3 regions of the Cellulosimicrobium sp. MI9406 genome follow, and region 2 is predicted to be linked to each of the others. Evidence: riboswitches for the same ligand, from Rfam matches in the RefSeq annotation. Region 2 holds a riboswitch; each other region holds the start of a gene.
What was found. Region 2 has a riboswitch for S-adenosylmethionine ahead of MT994_RS07665 (aminotransferase class V-fold PLP-dependent enzyme). Riboswitches for the same ligand answer to the same signal wherever they lie in the genome.
Positions count from the first base shown of each region.

Region 1: another riboswitch for S-adenosylmethionine. It lies ahead of MT994_RS00810 (hypothetical protein); the one in region 2 lies ahead of MT994_RS07665 (aminotransferase class V-fold PLP-dependent enzyme).
Region 3: another riboswitch for S-adenosylmethionine. It lies ahead of MT994_RS01840 (methylenetetrahydrofolate reductase); the one in region 2 lies ahead of MT994_RS07665 (aminotransferase class V-fold PLP-dependent enzyme).

Region 1 is NZ_JALIZI010000001.1:178,919-182,182, forward strand. It holds gene MT994_RS00805 (NERD domain-containing protein) at 1-610, opposite strand, end outside; gene MT994_RS00810 (hypothetical protein) at 676-1,275, opposite strand; SAM riboswitch class IV at 1,348-1,465, opposite strand; gene MT994_RS00815 (hypothetical protein) at 1,694-1,858, opposite strand; gene MT994_RS00820 (ubiquinone biosynthesis protein UbiD) at 1,985-3,247, shown strand.
Region 2 is NZ_JALIZI010000003.1:454,054-457,317, reverse strand. It holds gene MT994_RS07675 (O-succinylhomoserine sulfhydrylase) at 1-430, opposite strand, end outside; gene MT994_RS07670 (rhodanese-like domain-containing protein) at 427-918, opposite strand; SAM riboswitch class IV at 1,220-1,335, shown strand; gene MT994_RS07665 (aminotransferase class V-fold PLP-dependent enzyme) at 1,369-2,802, shown strand; gene MT994_RS07660 (GNAT family protein) at 2,915-3,264, shown strand, end outside.
Region 3 is NZ_JALIZI010000001.1:417,099-420,362, forward strand. It holds gene MT994_RS01835 (cation acetate symporter) at 1-1,428, shown strand, start outside; SAM riboswitch class I at 1,518-1,620, shown strand; gene MT994_RS01840 (methylenetetrahydrofolate reductase) at 1,626-2,687, shown strand; gene metE (5-methyltetrahydropteroyltriglutamate--homocysteine S-methyltransferase) at 2,720-3,264, shown strand, end outside.

The DNA.
Region 1 (3,264 bases), on a different contig from region 2:
TCTCGTGCTGCGCCGCGAGCGCCAGGTGCTCCGCCTGGCTGGGAAAGCCCCCGGTGAGCGACTCGACGAGGTCGGGGACGTCGTCGAGGGCGAGCGGCGCGTGCCCCTGGCCGTGGCGCTCGATCGCGTGCTTGACGCGGTCGGCCACGCCGAGCGGCCGCTCCAGGTCCGTGCGGTCGACGAGCATGTCTCGCGGCAGGTCGAGCGACGACCAGTCGGCCGGCACGTACCGGTGCGGCAGAGCGACGAGGTGCGCGGTGCGCGCCCCGCCGGCCCAGAGGCCGCGACGACGCAGCAGCGCCTGGAGCGCGTGCCGGGCCCCCTGCACCTGACGGACCGGGTCGATGCGGTGCCTACGGTCGCCGCTGCCCTGGTACCACGCGCCCTCGTGCCGGTCGACGTAACCGCCCTTGACCTCGATCGCCGCGATCCCGACTCCCGGCCACGCGACGAGCACGTCGATCTCGTACTCGTGCTCGTCCTCCTGGAGGTGCAGGCCGTGGACGACGACCGCGTCGTCCGGCAGCTGCGCGACGAGCGCCTCCCACACGGCGCGCTCTGCGCCGCCGTCGTCGGGAAACGTCGGGTCGGGGGGATACGCGTGCGGCATGACCTGTTCGTACCGCACCGGCCCGATGCCGTCACGGGTGCCGGCGGGACGGTGCGCCACCCTCATCAGATTTCACCCGCCTTCGCGGAGGCGACCACGCTTGCGGGATGCACGGCACGCACCCACGCGAGGTAGGCCGCGCGGCGGGCGGCGTCGTCGAAGCTGCCGTGGGCTGCCCAGTGGTCGTGCCAGGTGAAGAGGCGCTCGGGCCGCGAACGCATCGCGTCCTCGATGATGCCGTCCTGGACCGTCCGCCGGCCCCAGTACGGCGCGCTCGGGTCGAGCCGGAGGACGGGGAGACCCGTGGCGCGCGCCAGGCGCCACCGCTCGGGAAAGACCAGCGTCACGTAGGCGCGCATCCGTGGCTTCATCGGGTCGTCCTGGTGGCGCGGCGCGAGCGACGGCACGCCCAGTGCCGAGGTGAGACGCGAGTCGACGGCGAGGCAGTCCGCGCACACGGAACGCTGCACCCGCAAGGTCCCGTGGGAGTACGAACTACCCCGCAGGCACACCTGGCACAGGGTCAGTCCGGCGCCGACGGCGCACGCGCGGGACGGCGTCGGGCGGGGGACGCCGGTGTGGACGGGGCAGATCAGCCCTCCGTCGGCGGTGAGGAGGACGCGGCACGCCTCGTCGGTGCGGACCCAGTGGGTGAGGACGGACATCGGTACAGCCCTTCGTTCAGGGCCGACGACCGGTCGGCGCGCACCGTCGCGGTGCGGCCGAGGCGGACGTCGACCTCGCACTTCCCTCGGCCGGTCGGCCGGGGGCCGGTCTTCCTCCTGGGGCACCGTGCGCGAGGGGCGCGGTTGCCGGACCAGCACGCGGAGGGCGTATCGCTGGACACTCGTGACCTGGGCAGATGTCTACCTCATCCGCCGACGGACAGCAAGAACGCTCCTCGTGTCCGCCGGGCTCCGCGCCCTCGGAGCGGTGCCGAACCCAGGTCGCCTCGCAGCACCCGCTCCCCAGCCGCGCAAGGCGCGTCCGGCACAGGGTCGTCTCGGCGGGAACGGGGTGAGGTCTCTGATGGGCAGGAACTGCTCGGCCAAGGGGCCGGCGGAGTCGCCCGGTGGCGCGCCCTTAGCGGCCGTCCAACAACCCGATCGCGACGCCGACCACCAGCACCGCCACGATGACGACGACGCACCACAGCACCCCGACGAGCCCAGGCCGGGGCCCGTCGGGCCGTCCACCGTCGTCGGGCGGCCTGTCCTCGCGCCGCGGGTCGTCAGGCTGTCGGTCCATACCGCCAGGACACCACGCGGGCCGCGGGCGAGCGCGGGCAGGGAGCGGCCGGACCCCGCCGACGCGCGAGCCCCGGCACCGCTCCGTAGTCTCGCGGGATCCCTGGTTCCGGCGAAAGGTGACCCCATGACCGACGCCCCGACCCCTCCCCCGGCGACGGGCCGCATCGTGCTCCTCGGCGCGACGGGCTACACGGGCACGCTCGTCGCGCACGAGCTCGTGGCCCGCGGCGCGAGGCCCGTGCTCGCGGGTCGGTCCCAGGACCGGTTGGAGGCGCTCGCCGCCGACCTCGCCGCGGAGACACCGACCGCGACCGCACGGACCGCGGCGGCACCGTCCGCGACGGCACCGTCCGCGGCCCGTCACCGCGCCGAGCCCGCGGGCTCGCGCGAGGCCGGGAGCCCGCCGTCGGGCACCGCTGCGCGCACGCCGCTCGAGACCGCGGTCGCGGACGTCGACGACGCGCGGACCGTGCGTGCGCTGGTCGAACCGGGCGACGTGCTGATCTCGACGGTCGGCCCGTTCGGGCGGCACGGCGGCCCGGCGGTCGAGGCCGCGATCGAGGCGGGCGCGGTGTACCTCGACTCGACGGGCGAGCCAGCGTTCATCCGGCGCGTGTTCGACGAGCTCGGGCCGCGCGCCCGGCGCACGGGTGCGGCGCTGCTCACGGCGTTCGGCCACGACTGGGTGCCCGGCAACCTCTCGGGGGCGCTCGCGCTCCAGGAGGAGGGCGCCGACGCGGTGCGCCTGGAGATCGGCTACTTCCCCACCGGCGGCGGCGTGAGCGGCGGCACGCGCGTGAGCGCGCTGGAGACGGCGCTCGAGCCGTCGTACGCGTGGCGCGACGGCGGTCTCCGGAGCGAGCGCATCGCGGCGCGCGTCGTCACGTTCGACGTCGGCCCCGGCCGGCGCGTGCGGGGCGTCACCGCGGGCGGCACCGAGCCGTTCACGCTCCCCGGGCTCGAGCGGGGGCTGCGCGACGTCGAGGTGGCGCTGGGCGTGTCCGGTCCCGCGGTGCGGCTCGCGCCGGTGGCGACGGCGGTCGCGACGGCCGCGCTGCGCGTCCCCGGGCTCGGCGACGGCCTGCGGCGGCTCGCCCGCTCGCGCAGCGGGTCGAGCGGCGGGCCGGACGAGGCAGCCCGCGCGGCGTCGCGCACGCACGTGCTCGCGGTCGCACGCGATGCCGAGGGCAAGGTGCTGCGCCGGGCCCGACTCGACGGTCCCGACGCGTACGACCTCACGGCCCACTACCTCGCGTGGGGCGCGACCCGAGCAGCGGCCGGCGAGACGAACGGGACGGGAGCGCTAGGCCCGGTCCAGGCGTTCGGCCTCCAGCCGCTGCTGGCCGCGGCCCGCGCCGCCGACACGACGGTGACCACCAACCGCTGACCACCACGCCCTCACCG
Region 2 (3,264 bases):
CGTAGTCCGTCCGCACGCCCCACTTCGCGAAGATCTCGTCGAAGATGACGAGGCTCGACCCGAACAGCGCGCGCGCCGCGACGATGCGCGACCCGGACCGCACCAGCGCGGCGAGCGCCGTGAACACGGCCGACATGCCGGACGCCGTCGCGTAGCACGCCTCCGCACCCTCCAGGAGGCGCAGGCGCTCCTCGAACGTGTGCACGGTCGGGTTGCCGTAGCGTGAGTAGACGAACCGGTCGAGCTCTCCCTTGAACGCCGCCTCGGCGTCCGCCGCACGGTCGTACGTGTAGCCCTGCGTGAGGAACAGCGCCTCGGACGTCTCCTGGAACTCGGTGCGCGCGTGGCCGCCGCGCACGGCGAGCGTCGCGGGACGGGCGCTCGCGGGCAGGGGCTTGCGGCCGGAGCCGCCGGGCACGACCGCGCTCATCGGGCGGCCTCGTCGAACGTCGTGGTGGGCAGCCCGCGGACCTTCCAGCCCTCGACGTCCCGCAGGCCCGAGAACCCCTGGGCGCCCTCGAAGCCCTCGAGCACGTTGTACGACGGCCCGAGCCCGGCGGCCGTGGCCGCGCGCGCCGCGCCGATCGACCGCTGGCCCGAGCGGCACAGGAACACGACGGGGCGCTCGTCGCCGGGGGTCAGGCCCGCTTCGACGAGCCGGTCGAGGAACCGCGGGTTGGGCCCCGCCGGGGTCACCCACTCGTCGAACAGGACGTCGCGGCCGAGCTGAGTGGCGTCGGGCACGCCGATGGTGCGCCACTCGCCCTCGGTGCGGACGTCCACGAGCACGGCGCGCTCGTCGTGCGCGAGCAGGTCCCATGCCTGCTGCGGGGTGAGGTCGCCGGCGTAGCCGACGGCGGGACGTGCCTCGGGGGGTGCCGGCCAGGGTGCCGACGCCTGCTGGGACTGGTCGCTCATGAGAGTCCTCCTCCATCGATCGTGGCAGTAGCACCCTGCGCCCGGCCGCCGAGGCGGTCCGGGGGGTTGCTGCGGCGTCGACGTGCCACGTCACTCGGCCGCTCCGGATGGTTGGCTCGGATCGTACGCCACGCGTCCGACGTGCGGAACGCCCGTCTCGGGGAGCGGCCCGGGGTGGAGGTGCCCGACGCCGCGTGGCTCCGACGCGCGGGCTTATGACGCGGAGCGCCGCGTCCCGCCATCCGAGACGCCGTGACCACCGGTTGACACGTCACCGTCCGCGCGGACATCCTGGTCCGCAGGTCATGAGTGCCAGCGCGAAACCCCGGTTTGCTGGCCGGCAACCCTCCTCTCGCGGCGGGGTGCCCCGGGTGACGACCAGGCCGCACGCCGACCGGCGGGCGGCAAGCGCGGGGAGGTTCTCCCCGGACGACCCTGGAGGACTGTGCCATGACTGCTCTCGCGGACGTCTCGTGTCCCACCGACGCCCCGGCCCCTGACCTCGCGGCGCTCGTCGACGCGCCCGCGCTCCTGCCCGTCGTCGGCGGGGACACGCTCGTCCCGCTCGTCGACGGCCGCAGCGTGCCGTACGCGAACCTCGACGTCGCGGCGTCGGCCCCGGCGCTGCGCTCGGTCGCGGACCGCGTGACCGAGGTGCTGCCGCTCTACGCGAGCGTGCACCGCGGCGCGGGCTACCTCTCGCAGGTGTCCACGGCGCTCTACGAGGCGTCGCGCCGCACGATCGGCGCGTTCGTCGGTGCGCGCGAGGACGACGTCACGGTCGTCACGCGCAACACGACCGACTCGCTCAACCTCCTCGCGGGCTGCGTCCCGGCGAACGCGGACGGCACGCCCGGGCGCGTGCTCGTCCTCGACGTCGAGCACCACGCGAACCTGCTGCCGTGGCAGCGCGCCGGCGGCGCGACGGTCCTCGCGGGCGGCGCGTCCGTCGCGGAGACGCTCTCGGGCCTGCGCACCGAGCTCGCGCGCTTCCCGTACGCGCTCGTCGCCGTGACCGGCGCCTCCAACGTCACGGGCGAGTCCCTGCCCGTCGCCGAGGTCGTCCGCGCCGCGCACGACGCCGGGGCGCGCGTCGTGCTCGACGGCGCGCAGCTCGTCCCGCACCGCGGGTTCTCGCTCGCCGCGTCGGGTGTCGACTACGTCGCGTTCTCGGGGCACAAGACCTATGCGCCGTTCGGCGCGGGGGCGCTCGTCGGGCGGCGCGACTGGCTCGACGCGGGCACCCCCTACCTTGCGGGCGGCGGCGCCGTGCGCCAGGTCGCGGTGACCGGGACGCAGTGGCAGACGGCGCCCGCACGCCACGAGGCCGGCTCGCCGAACGTGGTGGGCGCCGCGGCGCTCGCGGCGGCGTGCGACGCGCTCGCCGCGCTCGACCCGGCCGACCTGCACGCGCACGAGACGACGCTCCGCGCGGCCCTCGTCGCGGGCCTGGAGGCCGTCCCGGGCGTCCGGGTCGTGCGCGTGTGGGACGACGCCGTCGACCCGGTCGGCGTCGTGACGTTCGCCGTCGAGGGCCACGACCCGGGCCTCGTCGCCGCCTACCTCTCGGCCGAGCACGGCATCGGTGTGCGCGACGGCCGGTTCTGCGCGCACCCGCTGCTCGCGCGCCTCGGCCACGACGCGGGCGCGATCCGCGCCTCGGTGGGCGTCGGGACGACGGGCGCCGACGTCGTGCGTCTCGTCGAGGCCGTGCGCGCGTACGTCGAGCAGGGACCGACCACCCGGTACGAGGTCGTCGACGGCTGCTGGGCCGTCGTGGACGACCCCCGCCCGGTCCCCGCGGGGTCCGGCCTGGAAGGGCTGTTCGCGACCGCAGCGGCGGGCTTCCTCGCCGACGCGGCGGGCTGCGGACCGGCCGTCTGACCGGCGTCGGCGGCCGACGGCGGAGCCCGTTCACCGAAGCGTCGCCGAGCGTTGTCCACCGCGTCGCCGGACCCTCTTGGCGCGGTGTTCCGCGTGTGCTCTGATATGCGCTGTGCTGCACGACGTCGTCCTCTCGGGGCACGGTTTCCGGCTGGAACCGCTGGCCCTGGAGCACGCTGAGACGCTGGCCGGCCTCGTCGACGAGGCGATGTGGTCAGGGATGAGCATCCCCCTGCCCTACGGGGTCGCGGGGATGGCCGATCTCGTGGCCGCGACCCGCGCGGCCCCGGACCTCACCGGCTTCGTCGTGCGCGCCGTCGACCCCGACGGTGCGCCCGGCGCCGTGCTCGGCAGCACCGCGTTCCGCGACCTGTCGCTCGTCGACCGCCGCGTCGAGGTGGGCCGCACGTTCTACGCGCGCTCCACGTGGGGGAGCCTCGTCAACCCCGTGACGAAGTGGCT
Region 3 (3,264 bases), on a different contig from region 2:
GACTTCTTCGTCGCGTCGCGCACCGTGCGGCCGGTCTGGAACGCGTCGGCGATCAGCGGCGAGTACCTGTCCGCGGGCACGTTCCTCGGGCTCTCGGGTCTCGTGCTGCTGTCCGGCGCGGAGGCGTTCTGGTTCCCCGTGGGGTACGCGGCGGGCTACCTGCTCGTCCTGCTGTTCGTCGCGGGCCCCCTGCGGCGCAGCGGCGCGTACACGATCCCCGACTTCGTGCACGCCCGGCTCGACTCCGTGGTCGCGCGCCGCGTGACGAGCGTGCTCGTGCTCGTCATCGGGTGGCTCTACGTGGTGCCGCAGCTCCACGGGGCGGCGCTCGTCATCACGAGCGTGGCCGCGGTGCCGCCGTGGGTCGGCTCGGTGGGGATCGCGGTCGTGGTGAGCGCCGTCGTCGCCGCGGGCGGGATGCGCTCCATCACGTTCGTCCAGGCGTTCCAGTTCTGGGTCAAGCTCACCGCGCTCGCGGTGCCGCTCGTCTTCGTGCTCATGGCGCTCGGCGGGGCGTTCGAGCCCGGCGGCGCCGTCGTCACGTTCGACCCCGCCGCCGTGTTCCCCCACGAGGCCGGGCCGGGCGGCCTCGACGCGTACGCCACGGTCTCGCTCCTGCTCGCCCTCCTGCTCGGCACGACCGGGCTGCCGCACGTCCTCGTGCGCTTCTACACCTCGCCCGACGGCGGCTCGGCCCGCCGCACGACCGTGGTCGTGCTCGTCATGATCAGCGTGTTCTACATGGTGTCGAGCACGCTCGGGCTCGTGGCGCGGGTCGTCGCGCCCGACCTCGCGGCGCCCGGGGTGGCGGACACGGTCGTCCTCACGCTACCGACCCGCCTCGTGCCCGGGCTCGGCGGCGAGCTCCTCGCCGCGCTCGTCGTCGCCGGGGCGTTCGCCGCGTTCCTCGGGACGTCGTCGGGGCTCGTGGTCGCGCTGGCGGGCGTCGTGAGCCAGGACCTGTTCGGCGGCACCGTGCGGTCCTTCCGCTGGTCGGCGGTCGCGTGCACGCTCATCCCCCTCGCCTTCGCGCTCGTCACCATCCCGCAGGGCCTCGTGACGAGCGTCGGGACGGTGTTCGTCTTCGCCGCGTCGGCCCTGTCCCCCGTGATCCTGCTCGGCGTGTGGTGGCGCGGCCTCACCGCGCGCGGCGCGGTGGCGGGCATGGTCGTGGGCGCCGTCCTGTGCGCGACGGCGCTGCTCGCGTCGTCCGCGCTCGTCGCCGCGGGGTACGGGAGCCCGTCCGGCAGCACGGCCGACGGCGTCCCCGGCGTCGTGCGCGCCCTGCTCGCCCAGCCCGCCGCCTGGACCATCCCGCTCGCGACGGCGACCGTCGTCGTCGTGTCGCTCCTCGACCGGCGCGGCCCGCCGCTGCGCACCGACCGGTTCCTCCGCCGTCTGCACGTGCCCGAGCGCCGTCGAGCCTGAGACTCGTCGCACCGGGAGCTCCGACGACCCTCCGCATCTCACCTGGCGGGCGCTCTCGACCGCATGTCGGATGGGTCGTAGGATCGTGGCAACCATCCAGAGCGGTCGAGAGTCCTGGCTCGACGACACCGCAGCAACCCGCCGACGGAAGCCTCCCGAGGACAAAGGTGCTAACGCCAGGGTCGATGGAGTGACGCATGACCTCAGAGGCATCCTTCGCGCACCGTCCGGGCCGTCCGCGGCCGACGGTGTCGTTCGAGCTCATGCCCCCGCGCCGACCGGACGCGGCCCCGAAGTTCTGGGAGACGGCACGCCGTCTCGTCGCGACGCACCCCGACTTCGTGTCCGTGACGTACGGCGCCGCGGGCACCGACCGCGCGACCGCGCGCCAGGTCGTCGGACGCCTGCTCCAGGGCACGCCCGTGCTGCCGATCGCGCACCTCACCTGCGTCGGGGCGTCGCGCGAGGACGTGGAGTCGGTCATCACCGACTTCCTCGACGAGGGCGTGCGGAGCTTCCTCGCACTGCGGGGCGACCCGCCGCGCGACCAGCCGGACTGGCAGCCCGCGCCGGACGGCGTCCGGTCGTCGACCGAGCTCGTCGCCCTGCTGCGCGAGGTCGAGGCGTCGCGCTGCGCGTCCGACCCGGCCGTCGCGCTGCGCGGCGCGGCCCGGCCGCTGACGATCGCCGTCGCGACGTTCTGCGACGGCAACCCCGCCGCCGGCACGACGCGCACCCAGGAGGTGCGACGCCTCTGGCAGAAGCAGCAGGCCGGCGCGAGCTTCGCGATCACGCAGCTCTTCTACGACGCGTCGTCGTACACCGACTTCGTCGCCGAGGCCCGCGCGGCCGGCGTGACGATCCCCATCCTCGCCGGGCTGCTGCCCACGACGGAGCCCGCGCGGCTCCGTCGCGTCGAGGAGCTCACGGGCGTGCGCGCGCCCCAGCACCTGCTGGACGCGCTCGACGCCCTGCCCGACCCGGAGGCGCAGCACGCCTACGGGATCGCGTACTCGGTCGACCTCGCGCAGCGCGTCCTCGACGCGGGCACGCCCGGTCTGCACGTGTACACGTTCAACAAGCACCGCGCCGCTCTTGACCTGCTCGAGGGTGTCCACCTCGGCGGCGGGTCGGTCGGGACCGGGGGCGGCGCCAGCGCCGCCGCCGCCCCGCTCGTCCCGGACCTGGCCAGCGGGCCGTGGGTCACCGGCACCTCCCTGCCCACGACGAGCGCCGCCACGCACGGCGCGCCCGTCTGACCGGTCCTCCGGACCAGCAAGAGGTTTCGATCATGGCCACTTCCGTACCCTCCCCTACCCAGAACCTGGTCGGCTTCCCCGCCGGCACCGTGCTCGGCTACCCGCGCATCGGCCGCCGCCGCGAGCTGAAGAAGGCCGTCGAGGAGTTCTGGGCCGGCAAGACCTCGGCCGAGGAGCTCGAGGCCACGGCCCGCGAGCTGCGCCTCGCGACCGTCCGCCGGCTCGTCGACCTCGGCCTCGGCGCCGACGACGCGTCCGTCCCCGGCTCGTTCTCCTTCTACGACCAGGTGCTCGACGCCGCCGCCTCCCTCGGGGCGGTCCCGTCGCGGTTCGCGTCGCTGACCGACGACGCGGGCCGCCTCGACCTCGCGGGCTACTTCACCGTGGCGCGCGGCCAGGGGGACGACGCCCCGCTCGAGATGACCAAGTGGTTCGACACCAACTACCACTACCTGGTCCCCGAGATCGGCCCGGACACCCCGATCCGGTTCGTCGACGACCGCGTCGTGCGCGAGTTCGTCGAGGCGAAGGAGGCCAGCGTCGTGACGCGGCCCGTCGTCGTCGGGCCGGTCACGTT